Linked DNA regions of Methanotorris igneus Kol 5. The protein of the gene in region 5 binds, or shares a complex with, the protein of the main gene of each other region. Links are inferred from orthologs where the notes say so. Each region holds a gene or a part of one and is shown on either strand. Other genes may lie near its edges. The genes, in order: METIG_RS04680, METIG_RS04275, METIG_RS04915, rpl12p and rpl18a.

Region 1 (3,122 bases), 350 kb from region 5 along the record:
AATTATATATGTGTTTCTTAAATTAGTTGTTATGTTTTCCATACATAAAGTTTTAATTAGTTTTTCTTGTATTTTTCAGTATCTTATATATATTTTTCGGTGACATACTCCTTAAGAAAAATATGGTATTTTGGGTTTTAGAACAACAATGCTAAACCTGCTGCTGCCGTTGCGGTGTCATCTTTCTTCTCTTCTTTTTTCTCTTCTTCTTTTTTCTCTTCTGCTGCTGGAGCTGGAGCAGCAGCACTTGCACTTGCCGATAGTCTTTCTCTTAAGTCGTCATCTAATGCATCATCACTAAGTTTTCCAGCAAGAGCCAACATTTGTGCGTATGCTTTACCAATAATGTCACTTGCTGTTTTATCTGTGAGGAATGCACTTTCAACAGACACTGCTCTTGCATTGAGGAATGCTTTTTGAATGAGCATTTCGATTGTTGCTTTTGTTGGAATTGCTGCATTAACTGATAAGTTGACTGCATGCATGTATGCATTTTGTATTTTTGAAATGAATTCTTCTTCGTCGATTTTCAATACATCTGGTGTGTAGATAATTCCATCTTCGTAAGCAGCGAGTAAGTTTAACCCAACTTTTATTGGTTTAATTCCTAATGTGGAGAGAATTGTAGCAAGTTTGTGTGAAACAACTTCTCCTGCTTTAACAACAACTTTATCTTCTTTAATTACAATTTTACCTTTTTCAATTGCTGCTGGAATACCTACACTTTTAAGCTCTCCAAGGAATGGACCTGGAGGCATCCCTGTTGAACCTTTTTGGACTTTAATGTCACAAGGTGCGATTGCTCCTCCTTTTATAGGAGCAGGTGTTTTACTTGCTTCTAATTCTTTGAATAACTTGAATGGGTTCATATCTGTAACAAGGATTGCTGCCCCTTTCTCAACATAGTCAGCGAGTTTAGCAAATTCAGGATTGTTTGTTTCTTCAGCAACTTCTTTGATTGCTCTTATGATTAGTGAGTTTCTTGACATTCTTAAAATCATCTTTCCTCTAATCTTATCTCTAATCTCTTGGAGCTGTCTTGCAGGAACTTCCATCATGTCAACTATTGCTACGACAGGTTTACTTTTGAGGAGTTCCTTTAATGTCTTTACCTCCTCAATTTTCCAAGGGGCAATTTTACGTTGTGTTGCTACTGCTGATGTCATTTTTTCCATCCCCTTATTTTTCTATTTTAACTGCTGGCCCCATTGTGAGTTTTACATATGCACTTTTAACGTGGTAAAGCCCCTTCTCGTATTTCTTAGCGACTGTGTTTAATATGGCCTCGATATTTTCAGCAACTTGTTCATCACTCATCTTTTCATTACCGACTAAAACATGGAATATTGGTTTATCTCTTGTGTTTACAACAACTGTCTTTTTAAGTCTTTCAACTAATGGCTTTAAATTGATATTTGCAGGAACTGGTTTTGGCATCTTCCCTCTTGGACCTAATATTGGACCAAGGTATCTACCAACCAAAGGCATCATGTCCGCCTGAGCTATGAAGAAATCATGAGCATTTGCAACCTTTCTTGCTTTTCTTTTGTCTTTACCTAATTCTTCTAATTCCTCTTCTCTAATAACAGTTAAACCTAATTCTTCTGCCTGAGCCGCCAAATCCCCTTTTGCGATAACCGCGATTTTTGCTTCTTTACCTCTTCCATGAGGCAATACTACTTCTTCTTTTAACCTGTTCTCTGGCCTTGATAGGTCCAATTCCTTGAGGTTCACTACTAAGTCGAATGACTGTGTGAAGTTTCGCGGCTTCGCAAGGCGGCGAGCCTCCTTCACTGCTTGCAATATCTTTTCTCTGTCCATGCTATTGCCTCCCTTTAATTAGTGTATAGAGCATCATTACTATACATAACCTATTATATAAATATTACTGCAAAGATAGCTTAGCTAAAAATTACGATTTTTAACCATACGTGATTGTTTATTCTTTAATTTTTAAAATAATGTATTGAAAAAAGTAGATTTGTTATTGATTTGTATGCATGCTAAAAATTTAATAGATTGATATTATGCCTAATTAATATCATAAGAGGTATTTAACTTTAACTGTCCTCATGTTTTTTATATTTTATCCTTAGTTTATGTTCTGTAATAATTCGTCACACATCTTTATTAAATCCTTTAGTGCCTCTTTTAAAACTTCTTCTGCATTAATACCTTCTTTGGTCTTAACCAATAACTTTGGGTTTGATATATATCTTCCGGTGTTGGGGTCTAAAACTGGGTGGTCTATTGAATAGGAGGCCATCAAAACACCATCTTTATTTAGCAAAATATCCTTTAACACATTACACAATGAGTGGTCTTCATTTAACAACTCAACTTCTATTAAATTTTCTTTTTTTTCTAAAATTTTTACCATTTTTTTGTCCATAATTTATCTCCTCCTTTATTTTATGAAAATTAAAAGAAAAAATTTTAAATTAAATTTACATTAAATTAACTTTAATTTATTGTTTTTCGACTTCTATTCCTGCGAGTTCCTTTTTTGCCAACTTTATATCTTTATTTAATACGATTCTTCCATTTTCTTCCCTGAAAAATTCCTTTTCGAGTCCTTCTTCAATTACCTCATCAACGTCTTTACCAGTTAAATAGGCCGCAAGAACAATAACATTCTTTACTGGTTTTGAACCAATGTTTCTAAATGCAAGTTCCCCATAAATTTCATTCAACTCACATAAAATTTCATTTAACTTATCCAATTCAAGTGAAGTTTTAATAACACCTTCTTCCTTTAAATACTTAACATTATGACCTAAAGCTTTTAAGGTATCGATTATTAAATCCTTGTTTACAGGATATTTCAAATCACTTAAACTATATTCATACATTCCTTCTTCATCTTTTGTATATTTTCTGTGGACTCTCTCTATTATTGATACTATTGTTCTGTAATTTTCAACAATTGAATCCTTGTCATAACCAAAAATCTTAATCCTCAACAAATTTTCTCTTGATTCTATTAAGCAGTCAATGTTTAATTTTGATATTCTATCGCAAATTTCAAGCATTTCTTCACTACATGATGTTTTTGCAGTAATGACTTTTCTCATTTTCTCACCAAATTAAATATATAAGATGGAGTATAAAAATTTTCGTCC
Region 2 (4,083 bases), 420 kb from region 5 along the record:
CTTTCTCTAAGATGTAGTTTATATAATAATACATCTCAGTTATTGTTCCCATTTCGTATGGGTTTATTTTTGAAAAATCAGATTCTTCGTATACTCCATCTACACAAAGAAAACCATCAAATTCTATGAGTTCATCACACTCTAAGTAATCTAATTCATTAATTCTCTCATCATATCTTGTTACCTTCCCCCCAACCAAAATTTCAACATCTTCTTCTTCTTTAACATTTTCTACAATTGATTTAAATGTATTGATTTCATTAAATACATCCTTACAAACGAATTCTCCATGCATGTTTTTGATTTCATAGACTTCAGATAATTTATTTAAAATCTTGTCATAAATAACGACAATTTCTCCAATAGAGTCTGCCATAGGAATGGCGATTAATTTGTTGTCTTCTTTATCGGATAGTAAAGAACATCCAACAATGGGCAATTCAGTTATTAAAGCTCCGCCTAAATGTTTAAACAGTGGGATATCCATGCTATTTGCTGCAGCTCTTGCTACGCTTATAGAAACTCCCATTGTTGTTCTTGTATCATCAACAGAAACGTTGCATATTAGGGAATCTATAAAATCTTGGTTGGATGCTGGATACCCTACCAATTCTGGTGCTATAACATTCTCCACGTCTGAGATGACATAGTCGGGATTTTCTGTATCGATTATATCATAACCAATGCTTGTGTTTGTGACCGTTGTTATCATTACTTTAATTTTTGAACCTTTGAATACTTTTTTTGCAGTAATTCTTTCAATAATAGTCGTGTTTTCCACATATATCCCCTTTTAGAATTTGATACTATATAAAAAATTGTATAAATCAAAAAATAAATTAAAATATGATACGTTTACTCTTCAGAACCAATTTTTGGCCTTTTTACTCTTAAAGGAACGGTACCTTTTTTTATCTCTTCCATTGCAATTTCTAATGTTGATGATTTATCAGTTTCTATTGTTATTGGAGCTCCTTCTGAAATCTGCATTGCTCTTGCACCTAACATTCTTGCAACTTCAAATTTTGTCAATTTCATATAAAGATCACCATTCTTTATTGTAAGGGTGATAACTATAAGCATAATAAATGGTGGGGCCGCCGAGATTTGAACTCGGGTCGCACGCCCCCCAGACGCACAGGATAGACCAGGCTACCCCACGGCCCCTCATACCCAAAAATTAGAATAATATCTAAAATTATAGCAAGTTATCATGTTCCATGATATCATCAATAAGTTCTCTACCTTTTTCGTCAATCCTGTGGGATATGAACATCCTTCTACAGCAGTATTTTTTGATGCCTAAATCATCTAAAACATCTTTTGGACTTTCTCCATTGAGTATTCTTTGGACATATTCTTCATAAACTTCAGCAATAACATTTCCACAAGAAAAACATCTGACTGGGAATATCACATTCATCACCGATAATATAGTTAATCTCTGAAAAATAACACTATACAAATTGGAAATTAAATGCAAAAGGGAATAATAGAATAAATGTTGGCAATTTATCTGTAGGATTTTTGTCTTTTTGCTCTTGGACCTTTTGTTGATCTACTTGGTTTGTGTGGCTCTGTTCTTCTTGCATCGCTGACAAGGAGTGTTCTATCATAAGCAAGGAATTTCTCTTTTATTTTTGGGTCTCCTGTGAATTCAACAATTGCTTTACCGATTGCAGTTCTTGCAGCATCCATTTGTCCCATAACTCCTCCGCCTTTAACAACAACGTCAATATCCATTTGTTTTATAACTTCTTCTCCTGCTAAGATTATAGGTTCCATTAACTTCATTCTTTTGTATTTTGGCTCGATTAATTCAATTGGAACTTTGTTTATTCTGATTCTACCTTTTCCTGGTCTTGCTGTTGCCCTTGCAATGGCAGTTTTTCTTTTACCAACTGTATGGACAATTTTCATTTAATCACCTCATTAGAATTTTGCACCTAACCACTTACTTAACTCTCCAACTGTTATATATTTGTTTGTATTTGGCTTGTGAACCATGTTTACATCAATGGTTATTCCCTCTGGAACCCCAACATAGACTTTAACTCTCTTAAATGCTTCTCTTCCTTTTGGTTTTTTGTATGGGAGCATTCCTCTAATAATTCTTCTTACAATGTCATCTGGTCTTCTTGGATATTTTGGACCCATTCTTCTTGGGTTGGTTATACTCTTTCTCATTCTTTTTTGTAAGTATTTTTTGAGGATATATTCTCTGTTTCCTGTGATAATTGCTTTCTCAGCGTTGACAACAATAACTTCTTCCCCTTGTAGTGCCATTTTTGCTACGTATGATGCCAGTCTTCCAACAACAGCATTTTCTGCATTTACTACCACCATAATTCCACCTATGACGTGTTTTTATTATTGTTAACTAAAAATAATTATTATTTGAAGTTAATTAAAGTTAATTAAATAAAATATTCAACGTGAATTATGCCATGATTTTTACATTTGAACCTTTTGGATTCTCTTTAACTAATTCTTCAATTGTTATGCATCTCCCGCCTGCTGCTTCAATGATTTGTTTAGCAGTTTTTGAGAATGCAAATGCAGCAACTGTAACTTTATGGTTTATTGTTCCAGCCCCTAAAACTTTACCAGGAACTACAACAACATCTCCTTCTTTTGTGTATCTGTTTATTTTGCTAACGTTAACTTCTGCTCTATTTCTTGCAGGTTTTGCTAATCTTCTTGCAATATCTTTCCAAATCTTAGCATTATTTTTGTAAGCTTCTTCTTTCAATTTTTGTATTAATGCAACAAGTCTTGGGTTTGTGGCTCTTATTTTTTTCATTTTTCTCACCGTGTTTCCTTTTTTGCTACAATAAAAAATTATGAATAATGAAGTTTATTTAATTAATATTAATTTTGAATTAATTTTCATTTTTGAGATCTGATGCTTCAAGTTCTGATAAAAATGTCTCTGCCTTATTTTTCAATATTTCAACAGCCGTCTTTAATATATCCTCTGGATCCATATTACCAAAAGATTCAACTAAAAATTCAACTTCATCGTCATCAATTTGTTTGTATGTGGCATTACAAGGCTGCCATTTGGCATGGACTTTTCCAATACCAACAGTTGCCTCACATACAAGTTCTATTCTTTGCCCCTCTTTTAATTTTATTATAGGTATGTTTTTAAATGCTACTTCTCCATTTTCAGATTTTAAATCAGATGAATAAACTGTGCAAGGCCCCTCTTTAACTAAAGTAAAGGTTATAACTTCATCTTCACTAATAGGTTTTCCTTTGATTGGTATTAATCCCAACCTATGAGCTAAGATTTCATCATGCATGGATGATGTATTTTCATGAACATAAACATTTTCAATGGCGTAAGTTGGAACTTCAGAAATCATAATTCTTCTTATGGCATTTGAGAATGATATAGGGGCTTTTAATGTGAATTTAAAAATTTCCCCTATTCTGGTTTTTTCTTTTTCTTTAATAGTAATCAAACTACATCACCTCAAACAGGACGAAAGAAATTAAGTATGTAATTTACCTCCTACTCTTTTTTGGTGTTGTACCGTCGTGTGGAATTGGTGTAACGTCCTCAATTCTTCCAATTCTAATTCCTGCCCTTGCCAATGCCCTAATAGCAGCTTGTGCTCCAGGACCTGGTGTTCTTGATTTGTGTCCACCTGGAGCTCTAACTTTTACATGAACTGCTTCAATACCTCTCTCTTTGAGAATTTCTGCAATTTTAAATGCAGCCTGCATTGCTGCGTAAGGTGAAGCCTCATCTCTTTGGTTTTTTACTATCATACCACCAGAAATTCTCGCAATTGTTTCTGCTCCAGTGATATCGGTGACGTGGATTATTGTGTTGTTGTATGACGCATATATGTGGACAACTCCCCACCTTTCGACTTTTTCAGCCATTAATAATCACCTTGAATTCTATTTTTTTACTAAATTCAAAATTAACATAATTATATTATCAATAATTATTATTAATAATTTTAAAAAATTAAAATATTAATTATTGAGTAGTTTGAGAAACTTGCTCTTGACTTTCTTCTCCTTCTTTAGCTTCAACACTCATAATTTTTACTCTTTCAGGATGAT
Region 3 (4,176 bases), 310 kb from region 5 along the record:
AAGCATTTTTTCATTCTCATTGTCTCACATTTTGAACTTATTAAAAACAAGACAAAAAGCAACTAAAATCAATTAAAATAAAAATAAAATTAATTATGATTTTCTTATTCTCTATAGAATTTTCCTTCCCCACCGTGTTTTTCCATGTATTCTATTGCCTTATCAGCAACCTTCTTTAAAACTTCTTCCCCACTCTTATAATCTGGAGCGATAACCTCTATTCTATATTTTGGTGAACCAACATAGGTTATCTTAACCTCAACGTCCTCGTATGGATTTGCTTTTAAAGCATTTGTTAATGCCTTTTTAATAATTTTAACTCCATTCGGTGCTAAGGATTTCAATTCAACAAACCCTTCAACCTTAACGTTTGTTAATTCAATGTTTTCTTTTGCAATCTCATATAATACATCTACCCACTCTTGTGGAATATCCAAATCAGCCAATAAATCCTTACCCTCAATAACAAGGCCCTCAAAAGCACTGTAAAGTTCTCCAAACTCTTCCTCCAACAAATAACCAACCTCTTCCCAAGCCTCTTCTAAACTTTTTCCTAACTTCTGTGCAGCCATTTCGAGCATTTTTTCTGCTCTTTGGAACCTCTTCCATTCTTGTACTTTTGCCCTTTTCTGTTGTTCAGTGACTCTCTTTAATGATAAATCTATCTGCCCTTTTTCTTTATTGACTCTCATTACTTTTGCCACAACCCTCTGGCCTTTTTTAATGTAATCCCTAATATTCTTAATCCAACCTGATGAAACTTCTGAAATGTGTACCATCCCTTCCTTCCCAGGGTATTCTAAGAGCTCAACAAATGCCCCAAATGGTTTAACATCAATAACTGTTCCAATGACTATATCTCCCTCTTCTGGAAAATCTCTTCTCATAAAAACACCTCCAATAATAACAATTTTTGATAACAAAACCATCTAATTACCAATTAAATTTAGTTTTTGATTATACTTAAATTTTAAAGCCAAACATATATAAATATTTCTTAGATTTTTTATTTTCTCAAAATGTACTTCAAAAAAACATGATTTCCAAAAATACAGCAACAACAACCAAAAATAAAAGAAAAACCTTTAAATTTCTAATTAAAACAAAAGAGCCAAATAAAAAGATAAAAAAATTATCCTAAGACTTCTAAAATTTTTGCCTTGATTAATCCTTTTGATGCTCTTGGCTCTGCTAATACTTTACCGCAAACTAAACATTTTACAACTGTTGAAGGGCACCCAAATATTACTTGCTCGTTGTTGCACTCTGGGCATTGGACTTTTAAAAATTTACTTCTTGGTGTTGGTATCAAGTCCATGCTCCCACCTTGTTTAATTTAATTTTTAGTGTTTCTACATATTAAATTACAAATTTACTCTACTAATTCAAATTTACTTACCCTAAATCCACCATTTGCTCTTGTGTGCATCTTACCGCAAACTGTACATTTGTATCTTAAGTCCAACTTCTTTGTTGGCTTAGCGTTGTCTGGTAAAGGTCTTGGGTAACCTCCATAACCTCTTAAAACTCTTCTGAATTGTCTTTGACCCCAAGTTAATTCACTTGCTTTTCTCTTTTTTGCTCTCTCTACAATGTGCTCTGTGTGTTTTTTACAGTATGGACAGTATCTTCTTATCCTTTTTTTCATTTTCATAAACATTCACCTTCTTCACTATATTGTGTTTCTCCAAAATCGTTGCTATCTCCCTGTTTAATGCTACAACATCATTCTTCTTTAACATATAACAATAATCCCCATCTGTAAAAGCAGGGAAGTTATGAATAACCCTTACAACATCAATATCTTTTTTTATATTTATATGTTTTGGTTGTGCATTTACATTCTCAATATCCCTACTAACATCCTCACCAACTTCTTCGTTTTCTCCATCCTCAAAATTTTCATAACTTTCTTCTATGGTATCATCAAACCCCAAATCCTCCCCTACAACCTCATCTTCAACATTTTCTTCAATCAAATCCTCAGTTTTAGGAACTTCTTCTTCCTTTTTATACTCGATATCTTCAATGAGACTTAAAATCTCCCTCTCTTCTTCCAACAAATTTGTTCTGTCTCCATAAAGTGCCTTATATATCCTTAATTTTCTCAGTTCCCTTAGATAATATTTGGCCCTTTCCACCTCTTTTTCATCATCATTATTTTTTAGATACTCCCTTGCATCTTCATAAAAATTTTCGGAAAGATTTAGCAAATCATCAGATTTTATCTCCTCAAAAAATAAATTTTTTATTTTTTCATACATAACAACCACAATTTGGATTTATATAAAAAAGGTAAAAAGGATTATGATTCGATCCTTGGAGCGAGTAAAAATGTCAAATTAGCTCCAGCAACATCATACTCAATCTTAACAGGCATGTCTGTTCCCAAGTATATTTTTAAAATATCACTTGATGATGCTGCCTTTGTCATATCTCTTAAATACTCAAGGTTGAAAGTGCTCTTTGCATTTTCTCCAATGTTCATGCTGATAATACTCTCACTATCTTCCTCAAAGATTGTCTCACTCTCGTTCAAATCCCCTTTTGCATAAACAATGAACTTACCATCCTCAACTTTTAAAGTTACATGGTCATTTACCAAATCCGCATCCTTCAACGCATCAACAAATGGACCTGCTTTAATTAAGATTTCATTTGGATACTCAATATCTGGAACTTGGAGGTTTGATGATGAGACATCATACAAAGCGAGGGCAAATTTTCTTGTAGCAGCCCCTTTAAATATCACATTTAATTTATTTTTCTCTTCATCCAACTCCAAAATTAACTTGTCTTTTGCCTTTGCCCTATTCATTATCTTTTTAAATGCCTCTAAGTCAACACCGATATCATGAACGTCTGCCTCATATTCCTCAAATGCCTCTTTTGGTATATCTATACTTACTAAGGCAACATGACTTGGATCCATTGCCCTCGCTTTTATACCCTCTTCATTAACTTCAAAGCAAATCTCATCTAAAAGATTGCTTGCGGCATCTATAACCTTTTTGAATTCCTTAGCTTCACTAATTACTGCCCTAAACATAATCTCACCTATATCACTAAGACTAAAAGAAATTGACTATATTTTTAGTTTTTACTTAATTTTTTAATACTTAGTTTTTAATATAATAATTCCACAACACACTTTTATATGTTTTTGTTTTTTGAAAAATATAGGGTAGTTTGCATTTATAAATGACCACAATTTTCAATGAAATAAAAAGATAAATTATTCTCTAACACCTTTAAAAAAGGTTCGAGCAGCGAAAACTCCACAGAAGTTTTCGCCTAAACTCTTAGCGCACACAACTATAAATGACATTTAGCATAACTCAAATTCAAATTAGAATTTTATTAAATTTGCTTAGAAATTGAAATTTAAGATTTGTGGATGTGTTATATTTCGTAGAACGACTATACTTTATTAGATTAGGAACACTATAAAATTTTATGCATAATTATTGTTTTTTAAAAATTTTATTATTGTAGTTAAATAAGTGTAAAAAACTACAAACGGACTATAATAATGTTATTCAGATACAAAATCCCAGAAAGATTTAACAGCACTTGGATTTTTTGGTCTCTTTCCTTTTACTAAGTATAGATACCTTGTTAAATCCAAATCTTCAACAGGAACTATTTTAACCAATCCTGCCTCTGCGGCTTTCTTTGCAGCAATCTCTGATATTATACTTATTCCATAACCTTCTGAAACAGCAGTTATAACAGAAGAAGTACTACCCAAACTCATAACAACATGCAAATCCATTATTGAATATCCTCTATCTTGGAGAGCATTTATTATCACTTCTCTTGTACCAGAACCTTTTTCTCTATCTATATAATCCTCTTTTAAGATATCAGATAATGTTGCCACTCCTTTCTTAGCAAGTGGATGATTTGGAGGAACAATTAAAACAAGCCTATCCTTCCCTATAACAACATAATCATAATTTTTATCATATAAATGCCCAACAGCAGCAATATCTGCACTACCTTCTTCAAGCATTTTGAAGCATTTCTCTGAATCAGTTATGGTTATTTCGAAGTCAACATCCTTAAATTCTTTCCTATACTCTCTTATAATACTTGGAAGTATATGTTCTCCAGGTGTTGTACTTGCTGCAACCCTTATTGTTCCCTCTGGATGCTCATGTAAAATTCTCATCT
Region 4 (3,137 bases), 350 kb from region 5 along the record:
CAAATTATTTATAAATCCAATGCACAACCACTCCAATAAATCTCAATAATTAGCAGAGATTTTACACAATCCAAAACCAACTCAAACTTAAAACATACAAAATAAAACCAAAAAACTAAAATAATTAAAAAATCTCAATTTTAATTTGAAAAAATCAGTAATACTTTTTTCCAATTTTCTAGTACCAAAATTCAACAGGGGGTATATAAAAGCAAGAAAACAAAATTAAGAAATTTAATAGATGATATTAAACTCCCTAAGAGGCACTACCGAGCGAAGCGAGGCAGTGCATCCCTTTTGATGAAACTTTTCTAAAGTTTCATTTAGATCAATTCAACAAAATTTTCTATCATCTTCAATCCAACTTTTCCGCTTTTTTCTGGGTGGAATTGGGTGGCATAAACGTTATCTTTATTAATAACACATGGGAACTCTACGCCATAATCGCATGTCCCTGCTATCACATCTTTCTCTGTTGGATTCACATAGTAGGAATGCACAAAGTAGAAGTATTCATTATCTTTTATATTTTCAAATAAAGGAATGTCTCTTACTTTTTTTACGTTGTTCCATCCCATGTGTGGTATTTTATCGACATTTTTAAATTTTATCACATTCCCCTTTATAATACCAAGACCTTTTGTATCTTTACATTCCTCACTTTCCTCTAAGAGCAACTGCATTCCCAAACAAATACCTAAAAATGGAACACCCTCTTTTACAATGGCATAGATTGCATCCTTTAAATTTTCCAAATTTTTCATTGCATCTCCAAAGTTACCAACACCAGGAAGAATTACTTTATCAGCACTTAGAATTTCTTCCTTATCATTTGTAATTACCACATTTTTCTCATATAATTCAACGGCTTTTTTAATACTCCTCAAATTTCCAGCATTGTAGTCGATTATTGCTATCATAAACATCCCCGCTATTATTAATTCAATAATTCAATAAAAAAATAAACATTAAATAAAGAGTAACCGATAAAATCTATACGAACAAAATGAAAATAGATGTCTTTGAAGTTTTCTTAGTTTTTTATATTTTATATTATTTCTTCAATTTCTCTTAAAGTTTCTAATATTTTATTTAATGCAATCTCTGCATCTTCTTCTCTTTTTAATCCAGTTATAACTACTTTACCACTACCAAATATTAAGACCACGACTTTAGGATCGTCTAACCTATAAACTAATCCTGGGAATTGTTCTGGCTCATATTCAGTACCCTCAATCATCAATGCTATATCATCTAAGTTAGGTTCAATTCCCAAATCAGCAGTAGCAACCATGTTCTGAACTTTTACTTCTGGATTATCGATTATATCCATCCCCGCATCCTTTAGCTCTTTAATTATCTTTTTAATTGCCACTTCTGCCTCCTCTTTACTTTTAGCCCCCGTACAATTTACTTTACCACTTCTAAATATTAATAAAGCTACTTTTGGATCTGATAATCTACAAACTAATCCTGGGAATTGTTCTGGTTCGTATTCTGCGTTGTCTAATATCAATGCTGCCTCTTCTAAATCAATATCGCTGCCTATTTGTGTGGAGACAACAACATTAACAATTTTTATTTTTGGCTCCATGATTTCACCATGTTGTTTATATAGTAATAGTCTTTTTGATTTATAAAATATATAAATGTTTTTAACAATACCAAAAAATTTAGTTGCATAGATGTATAAATAGTCACATTAAAAAATTTACATCAAAAAATCAAAAACATAAAAATATCTAAATATGTGGATTAAAGTCTCTAAAATAAAATAAAAAAAGAAAGAAATTTCGTTTATCCGAACAATGCAGCAAGTCCAGCTGCAGCAGCTGCTGTGTCATCTTTCTTCTCTTCTTTTTTCTCTTCTTCTTTTTTCTCTTCTGCTGCTGGAGCTGCAGCAGCAGCTGGAGCTGCAGCAGCAACCGGCATTGCAGCGTTTTCGATAGCTTCGTCAATGTTTACTCCTTCTAATGCAGCAACTAATGCTTTGACTCTTGCCTCATCGACTTCAACACCTGCTGCACTTAAAACTGCTTTGACAGCATCTTCTGTAATTTCTTTTCCAGCAGCGTGTAATAATAATGCTGCGTATACGTATTCCATAAACTACACCTCCACAATTATATATGTGTTTCTTAAATTAGTTGTTATGTTTTCCATACATAAAGTTTTAATTAGTTTTTCTTGTATTTTTCAGTATCTTATATATATTTTTCGGTGACATACTCCTTAAGAAAAATATGGTATTTTGGGTTTTAGAACAACAATGCTAAACCTGCTGCTGCCGTTGCGGTGTCATCTTTCTTCTCTTCTTTTTTCTCTTCTTCTTTTTTCTCTTCTGCTGCTGGAGCTGGAGCAGCAGCACTTGCACTTGCCGATAGTCTTTCTCTTAAGTCGTCATCTAATGCATCATCACTAAGTTTTCCAGCAAGAGCCAACATTTGTGCGTATGCTTTACCAATAATGTCACTTGCTGTTTTATCTGTGAGGAATGCACTTTCAACAGACACTGCTCTTGCATTGAGGAATGCTTTTTGAATGAGCATTTCGATTGTTGCTTTTGTTGGAATTGCTGCATTAACTGATAAGTTGACTGCATGCATGTATGCATTTTGTATTTTTGAAATGAATTCTTCTTCGTCGATTTTCAATACATCTGGTGTGTAGATAATTCCATCTTCGTAAGCAGCGAGTAAGTTTAACCCAACTTTTATTGGTTTAATTCCTAATGTGGAGAGAATTGTAGCAAGTTTGTGTGAAACAACTTCTCCTGCTTTAACAACAACTTTATCTTCTTTAATTACAATTTTACCTTTTTCAATTGCTGCTGGAATACCTACACTTTTAAGCTCTCCAAGGAATGGACCTGGAGGCATCCCTGTTGAACCTTTTTGGACTTTAATGTCACAAGGTGCGATTGCTCCTCCTTTTATAGGAGCAGGTGTTTTACTTGCTTCTAATTCTTTGAATAACTTGAATGGGTTCATATCTGTAACAAGGATTGCTGCCCCTTTCTCAACATAGTCAGCGAGTTTAGCAAATTCAGGATTGTTTGTTTCTTCAGCAACTTCTTTGATTGCTCTTATGATTAGTGAGTTTCTTGACATTCTTAAAATCATCTTTCCTCTAATCTT
Region 5 (4,191 bases):
CCAACAGTTTCCCTCCTCAATTCATCGGCAAATCTTAAAACATCAAAAAATAACTCATCATTTTCAAACAATTCTAAACACTCTCTCTTTGAAATTTCTTTTTCTCTAAATTTTTCTAAATCCATTCGACCACCACTAAGAACTTATACAACTCAAACTAATTTTTATACGGCAAAACTTTGTTTTGCCATTTAATATTCCAAATAAAGGTCAATTACTTCATATAATTTAATGAAGTCTTCATTCATTTGTAAGGCAAACAACTATAAACTTCTAAATTAATCTTAAATTTTTGATTAAATTTTTATCGTTTGGTTTTTATTATTTTTTATTTTATTTTGAGTTAATAATGTTTGTAATATGCATATTAATGTTTCTAATGGCAAATTCAGAAATATATATACTTTATATACTTTTCGATTTAAGTTAAATGGAAAATTAAATTATTGGGTATTAGAAGATAATAATAATACTAATAGATATCAAAAATTTCGAAATGTAAAAAGTTAAAAGGGTGAAAAAATGAAATTTGGTATAGAGTTTGTCCCAAATGAACCAATTCAAAAACTCTGTTACTATGTTAAATTAGCAGAAGATAACGGGTTTGAATACTGTTGGATTACCGATCACTACAACAACAGAAACGTTTACATGGCATTAACTGCAATTGCAGCTGCAACAAACAAAATCAAATTAGGACCGGGAGTTACAAACCCATACGTTAGAAACCCAGCAATCACTGCATCAGCAATTGCTACATTGGATGAATTATCAGGGGGAAGGGCTGTTTTAGGTATTGGACCTGGAGACAAGGCAACATTTGACGCTTTAGGAATTGAGTGGGTCAAACCAGTTACAACATTAAAAGAAAGCATTGAAGTCATGAGAAAATTGTTAGCAGGAGAGAGAGTTTCATTCGATGGAAATGTTGTTAAAGTTGCTGGTGCAGCATTAGCTGTAAAACCAATTCAAAAGAAAGTTCCTGTTTATGTTGGGGCTCAAGGACCAAAAATGTTAGAAACTGCTGGTATGATTGCTGATGGTGTCTTAATCAACGCATCAAACCCAAAAGACTTTGAGGCAGCAATTCCATTAATTAAGAAAGGAGCTGAAGCAGCAGGAAGAAGCATGGATGAAATTGATGTTGCTGCTTACGCATGTATGTCAGTTGATAAAAACGCAGAAAAAGCCAAACAAGCTGCAGTTCCAGTTGTTGCATTTATTGCAGCAGGTTCACCACCAGTTGTCTTAGAAAGACATGGAATTGACATGGAAAAAGTTGAGAAAATTAGAGAAGCATTGAAGAAAGGGGACTTCGGAACCGCATTTGGAACAGTTGACGATGCTATGTTAGAAGCATTCTCAATCTACGGAACACCAGAAGAAGTTGTTGAGAAATGTAAGAAATTAGCTGAGATGGGAGTAACCCAAATCGTTGCTGGTTCACCAATTGGACCAAACAAAGAAACAGCAATTAAATTAATCGGTAAGAAAGTTATACCTGCATTAAAAGAATAAAAAAATAAAATATATACCTCTTTTTTCTTTTCTTTTTTATTTAAATTTAAAAAACAATTTTAAAAATAGAAAATTATTCCTCATTCATTTTTTCAATATATTTCTCAATTAATTTTGGGTCAACTCTTGTTTTTATACCCAATCTCTCCAAAATTATATTGTTTAAAATAACCTTTAAAATCTCTTTACCTTCTTTTGAATCTGTAATTTCCCCCAATTTTTTTGTTGTTGATGGAGATTTAAGTTTCATCAATGCATTAACAACATCCTCTTCTTTAACTCTACCTTTTTTCTTCTGGTAAATCTCATCTGCAATCTCTTCCAACTTTTTCATATCAAATGGCAAATATTCAGGCAGTTTATTTAAAACAGTCTCGTCAATAGAACTTAGCAATCTTGCTATTTCAATATTCTCTGTTTTATCATCAATGTTCATCTTTTTTACAACAAACCAATCATTGTGCTTTGCAATAAACTGTATTCTATTCTCCATTTTATCACCAAACAAAAGAAATTTTAATCTTAAAACAACATAAAAATAAAAGAAAAAAGCAACAAAATCAAAAGAAAAAAGAATTTAGTACATTGCTAACATTTTCTTCAATATTGGGTCAGTAACTTCATCCTCAGAAATCTCTTTAACTTCATGAACCTTTATCATTCTTCTTCTTACACGATGTTTACTACCAATTTCAGAATACATTAACTCCAAAGCATGCTCCTCTTTTAAAGCCCTGTATTCTTTTGTAAATACCATTGGTTCATCTTTGCCCAAAACTTCCCCTTTTATCCTAAATATCTTCACCATGCTTCTCACCTTCCATATGGGTTTTTATGTTTTTGTTATTTTATTTTAAATTTAAAAGATATTTTAAATTAAGTTAAATTAAGTCAAGTGCCTCCTCTATTCTTAGTAATTCAGGTCCTGTGGTATCTCCACCAACGATGGCACCTTTAGTGTTTGCGATAATACATGCCCCTACAGATGTAACCCCTTTATTTGCAGTTCCTCTACCAATGCAGTCAATTTTTAAAACATCCTTAATCCACTCAAGTTCCTCATCGTCTGCAAGTGGATGCACGAGACATCCTTTGTTAGTTGCTACTGCATTACTTCCAACGGTTGGGAGTTCTGCAATATTGCCAATGTCAACATCAACATTAAGGATATCTTCAATGTCCTTTTTAAAACCTTTCAATTCCTCAGAAATTATGCATCCCTTATCATTAGTAAGTATTAAATTACCAAGAGCCGTGTTTTTGGAGTTTAGTATTTTAATTTGGATGTCAATGTCATTCTCTTCTAAAAAGTTTTTAATTAATTCAACTTCATCATCCTTTACAATATTTGGCAATAAAAGGCCGTAAGAGTTTGCTACACACAAAGAACCAATTAAAGAACATCCACCAACATTTAATTGTGTTACTGGAACATCAAGAACTTTTTTAATTTCTTCTACTGTATTTTCCTCAACAATATATGGAAGAAGAGCAAATTTTTCAGTAGCAAGGGCAAGAACACCAAGGGTGGATATTCCAGAAAAGTATTTTCTTATTATCATAGTCATCACAATTTTTTTAATTATTCTGCGAGTGTTGCTCTAACAACATCTCCTTCCTTAACTGCCTTAACTCTAATTCTTGGTGGAACTTTTTCAATACTTCTTTCCCAAACTTTTTCATTTATTGAGTTGTCTAATTTTACAATCTCTGCCTTCATGTGTCTCTTTAAGAACTCCCTTATTTTCCTAATTGCTCTTGGAGCTCTTTTTGTTCTTTTTGACTTGTTCATTATGTCTCTCAATGGGATGGTGTATATTCTCTCCTCCATTATTGACACCTCCGAAAAAATTAAAAATGATACTTGTTATCGTTAATCAATTAAAGTATAAAAAAATTATATTTAAAGATTGCGGTCGTTAGAATTTATAATTATTTACTGTCATTATAGCCGTTTGCGTTATAAATAACCATTATGAATGATGTTTTCATACTTATTTTAAAATTAACTATAACCACACTCCATCTAAAATTTTATCATGTTTAAATAAGTGATAAGAATTCCGCAAAACATTAGAATTGATGATATCACTTATGAAATTTCAGTTATATAAAAATTTCACATAAACTATAAAATGCAATAATTGCGGAGGGAAAAAATGGAAGAAAAAACAAATCTAAGCAAAGCCGAGATCCTGATGGAAGCACTCCCATACATCCAAAAGTTTCAAAACAAGAGGTTTGTTATAAAGTATGGTGGACATGCAATGATAGATGAAAATGCAAAAAATTGGACTGCAAAAGATATTGTTTTATTGAGGTTCGTTGGAATAAACCCTGTTGTTGTCCATGGAGGAGGGCCAGAAATAAATAAAGCAATGGAAAAAATGGGAAAAAAGCCAGAGTTCATCCACGGGCTTAGAGTTACTGATGAGGAAACATTAGACATTGTAATGATGGTGTTGATTGGAAAGATAAATGGAGAAATTGTCTCAAAGATTGGTAAATTTGGAGGGAAAGCTGTAGGGTTATCTGGGAAGTCAGGGCATTTAATTAAGGCAAGGAAGAAGATTAAATACATTGAGAAGGACGGAGAAAGGATTATGGTTGATTTGGGAAGAGTTGGAGAAACGGAAAGAATTAATACAGAATTAATTGATATTTTATTGGAAA

The links.
Region 1: rpl18a (region 5) and METIG_RS04680 share a complex: the UniProt entries of both Methanocaldococcus jannaschii proteins name them as parts of the 50S ribosomal subunit. The link is inferred for Methanotorris igneus Kol 5 from one-to-one orthologs.
Region 2: rpl18a (region 5) and METIG_RS04275 share a complex: the UniProt entries of both Methanocaldococcus jannaschii proteins name them as parts of the 50S ribosomal subunit. The link is inferred for Methanotorris igneus Kol 5 from one-to-one orthologs.
Region 3: rpl18a (region 5) and METIG_RS04915 share a complex: the UniProt entries of both Methanocaldococcus jannaschii proteins name them as parts of the 50S ribosomal subunit. The link is inferred for Methanotorris igneus Kol 5 from one-to-one orthologs.
Region 4: rpl18a (region 5) and rpl12p share a complex: the UniProt entries of both Methanocaldococcus jannaschii proteins name them as parts of the 50S ribosomal subunit. The link is inferred for Methanotorris igneus Kol 5 from one-to-one orthologs.

The regions. Positions count from the first base shown.
Region 1 is NC_015562.1:946,865-949,986, reverse strand. Bases 1-2,730 are described here. They hold METIG_RS04680 (50S ribosomal protein L1), read right to left. Parts: upstream 1,822-2,730; coding sequence 1,180-1,821; downstream 1-1,179. Other genes in these bases: METIG_RS04670 (DUF2067 family protein), read right to left, coding at 2,469-2,730; METIG_RS04675 (DNA-directed RNA polymerase subunit L), read right to left, coding at 2,093-2,392; METIG_RS04685 (50S ribosomal protein L10), read right to left, coding at 138-1,166. Outside these bases: more of METIG_RS04670, read right to left, coding at 2,731-3,074. UniProt on the Methanocaldococcus jannaschii protein: Probably involved in E site tRNA release. Binds directly to 23S rRNA. Protein L1 is also a translational repressor protein, it controls the translation of its operon by binding to its mRNA.
Region 2 is NC_015562.1:877,640-881,722, reverse strand. Bases 640-3,466 are described here. They hold METIG_RS04275 (50S ribosomal protein L13), read right to left. Parts: upstream 2,347-3,466; coding sequence 1,933-2,346; downstream 640-1,932. Other genes in these bases: METIG_RS04265 (DNA-directed RNA polymerase subunit D), read right to left, coding at 2,883-3,466; METIG_RS04270 (50S ribosomal protein L18e), read right to left, coding at 2,441-2,803; METIG_RS04280 (30S ribosomal protein S9), read right to left, coding at 1,513-1,920; METIG_RS04285 (DNA-directed RNA polymerase subunit N), read right to left, coding at 1,199-1,423; METIG_RS04295 (DNA-directed RNA polymerase subunit K), read right to left, coding at 856-1,038. Outside these bases: more of METIG_RS04300, read right to left, coding at 1-639; more of METIG_RS04265, read right to left, coding at 3,467-3,470; METIG_RS04260 (30S ribosomal protein S11), read right to left, coding at 3,514-3,897; METIG_RS04255 (30S ribosomal protein S4), read right to left, coding at 3,998-4,083. UniProt on the Methanocaldococcus jannaschii protein: This protein is one of the early assembly proteins of the 50S ribosomal subunit, although it is not seen to bind rRNA by itself. It is important during the early stages of 50S assembly.
Region 3 is NC_015562.1:984,989-989,164, forward strand. Bases 14-2,933 are described here. They hold METIG_RS04915 (50S ribosomal protein L44e), read right to left. Parts: upstream 1,655-2,933; coding sequence 1,373-1,654; downstream 14-1,372. Other genes in these bases: METIG_RS04900 (RNA-protein complex protein Nop10), read right to left, coding at 14-20; METIG_RS04905 (translation initiation factor IF-2 subunit alpha), read right to left, coding at 105-887; METIG_RS04910 (30S ribosomal protein S27e), read right to left, coding at 1,133-1,318; METIG_RS04920 (hypothetical protein), read right to left, coding at 1,611-2,264; METIG_RS04925 (DNA polymerase sliding clamp), read right to left, coding at 2,306-2,933. Outside these bases: more of METIG_RS04900, read right to left, coding at 1-13; more of METIG_RS04925, read right to left, coding at 2,934-3,049; METIG_RS04930 (selenium metabolism-associated LysR family transcriptional regulator), read right to left, coding at 3,536-4,176. UniProt on the Methanocaldococcus jannaschii protein: Binds to the 23S rRNA.
Region 4 is NC_015562.1:948,971-952,107, reverse strand. What follows is about bases 453-3,137. They hold rpl12p (50S ribosomal protein P1), read right to left. Parts: upstream 2,107-3,137; coding sequence 1,798-2,106; downstream 453-1,797. Other genes in these bases: METIG_RS04685 (50S ribosomal protein L10), read right to left, coding at 2,259-3,137; METIG_RS04695 (TATA-box-binding protein), read right to left, coding at 1,049-1,594; hisH (imidazole glycerol phosphate synthase subunit HisH), read right to left, coding at 453-920. Outside these bases: more of hisH, read right to left, coding at 324-452. UniProt on the Methanocaldococcus jannaschii protein: Forms part of the ribosomal stalk, playing a central role in the interaction of the ribosome with GTP-bound translation factors.
Region 5 is NC_015562.1:1,298,537-1,302,727, reverse strand. Bases 712-3,646 are described here. They hold rpl18a (50S ribosomal protein L18Ae), read right to left. Parts: upstream 2,327-3,646; coding sequence 2,096-2,326; downstream 712-2,095. Other genes in these bases: METIG_RS06485 (50S ribosomal protein L31e), read right to left, coding at 3,101-3,352; METIG_RS06490 (translation initiation factor IF-6), read right to left, coding at 2,400-3,080; METIG_RS06500 (DUF2666 domain-containing protein), read right to left, coding at 1,592-2,011; mer (5,10-methylenetetrahydromethanopterin reductase), read left to right, coding at 712-1,518. Outside these bases: 5-amino-6-(D-ribitylamino)uracil--L-tyrosine 4-hydroxyphenyl transferase CofH, read right to left, coding at 1-125; more of mer, read left to right, coding at 523-711; argB (acetylglutamate kinase), read left to right, coding at 3,678-4,191.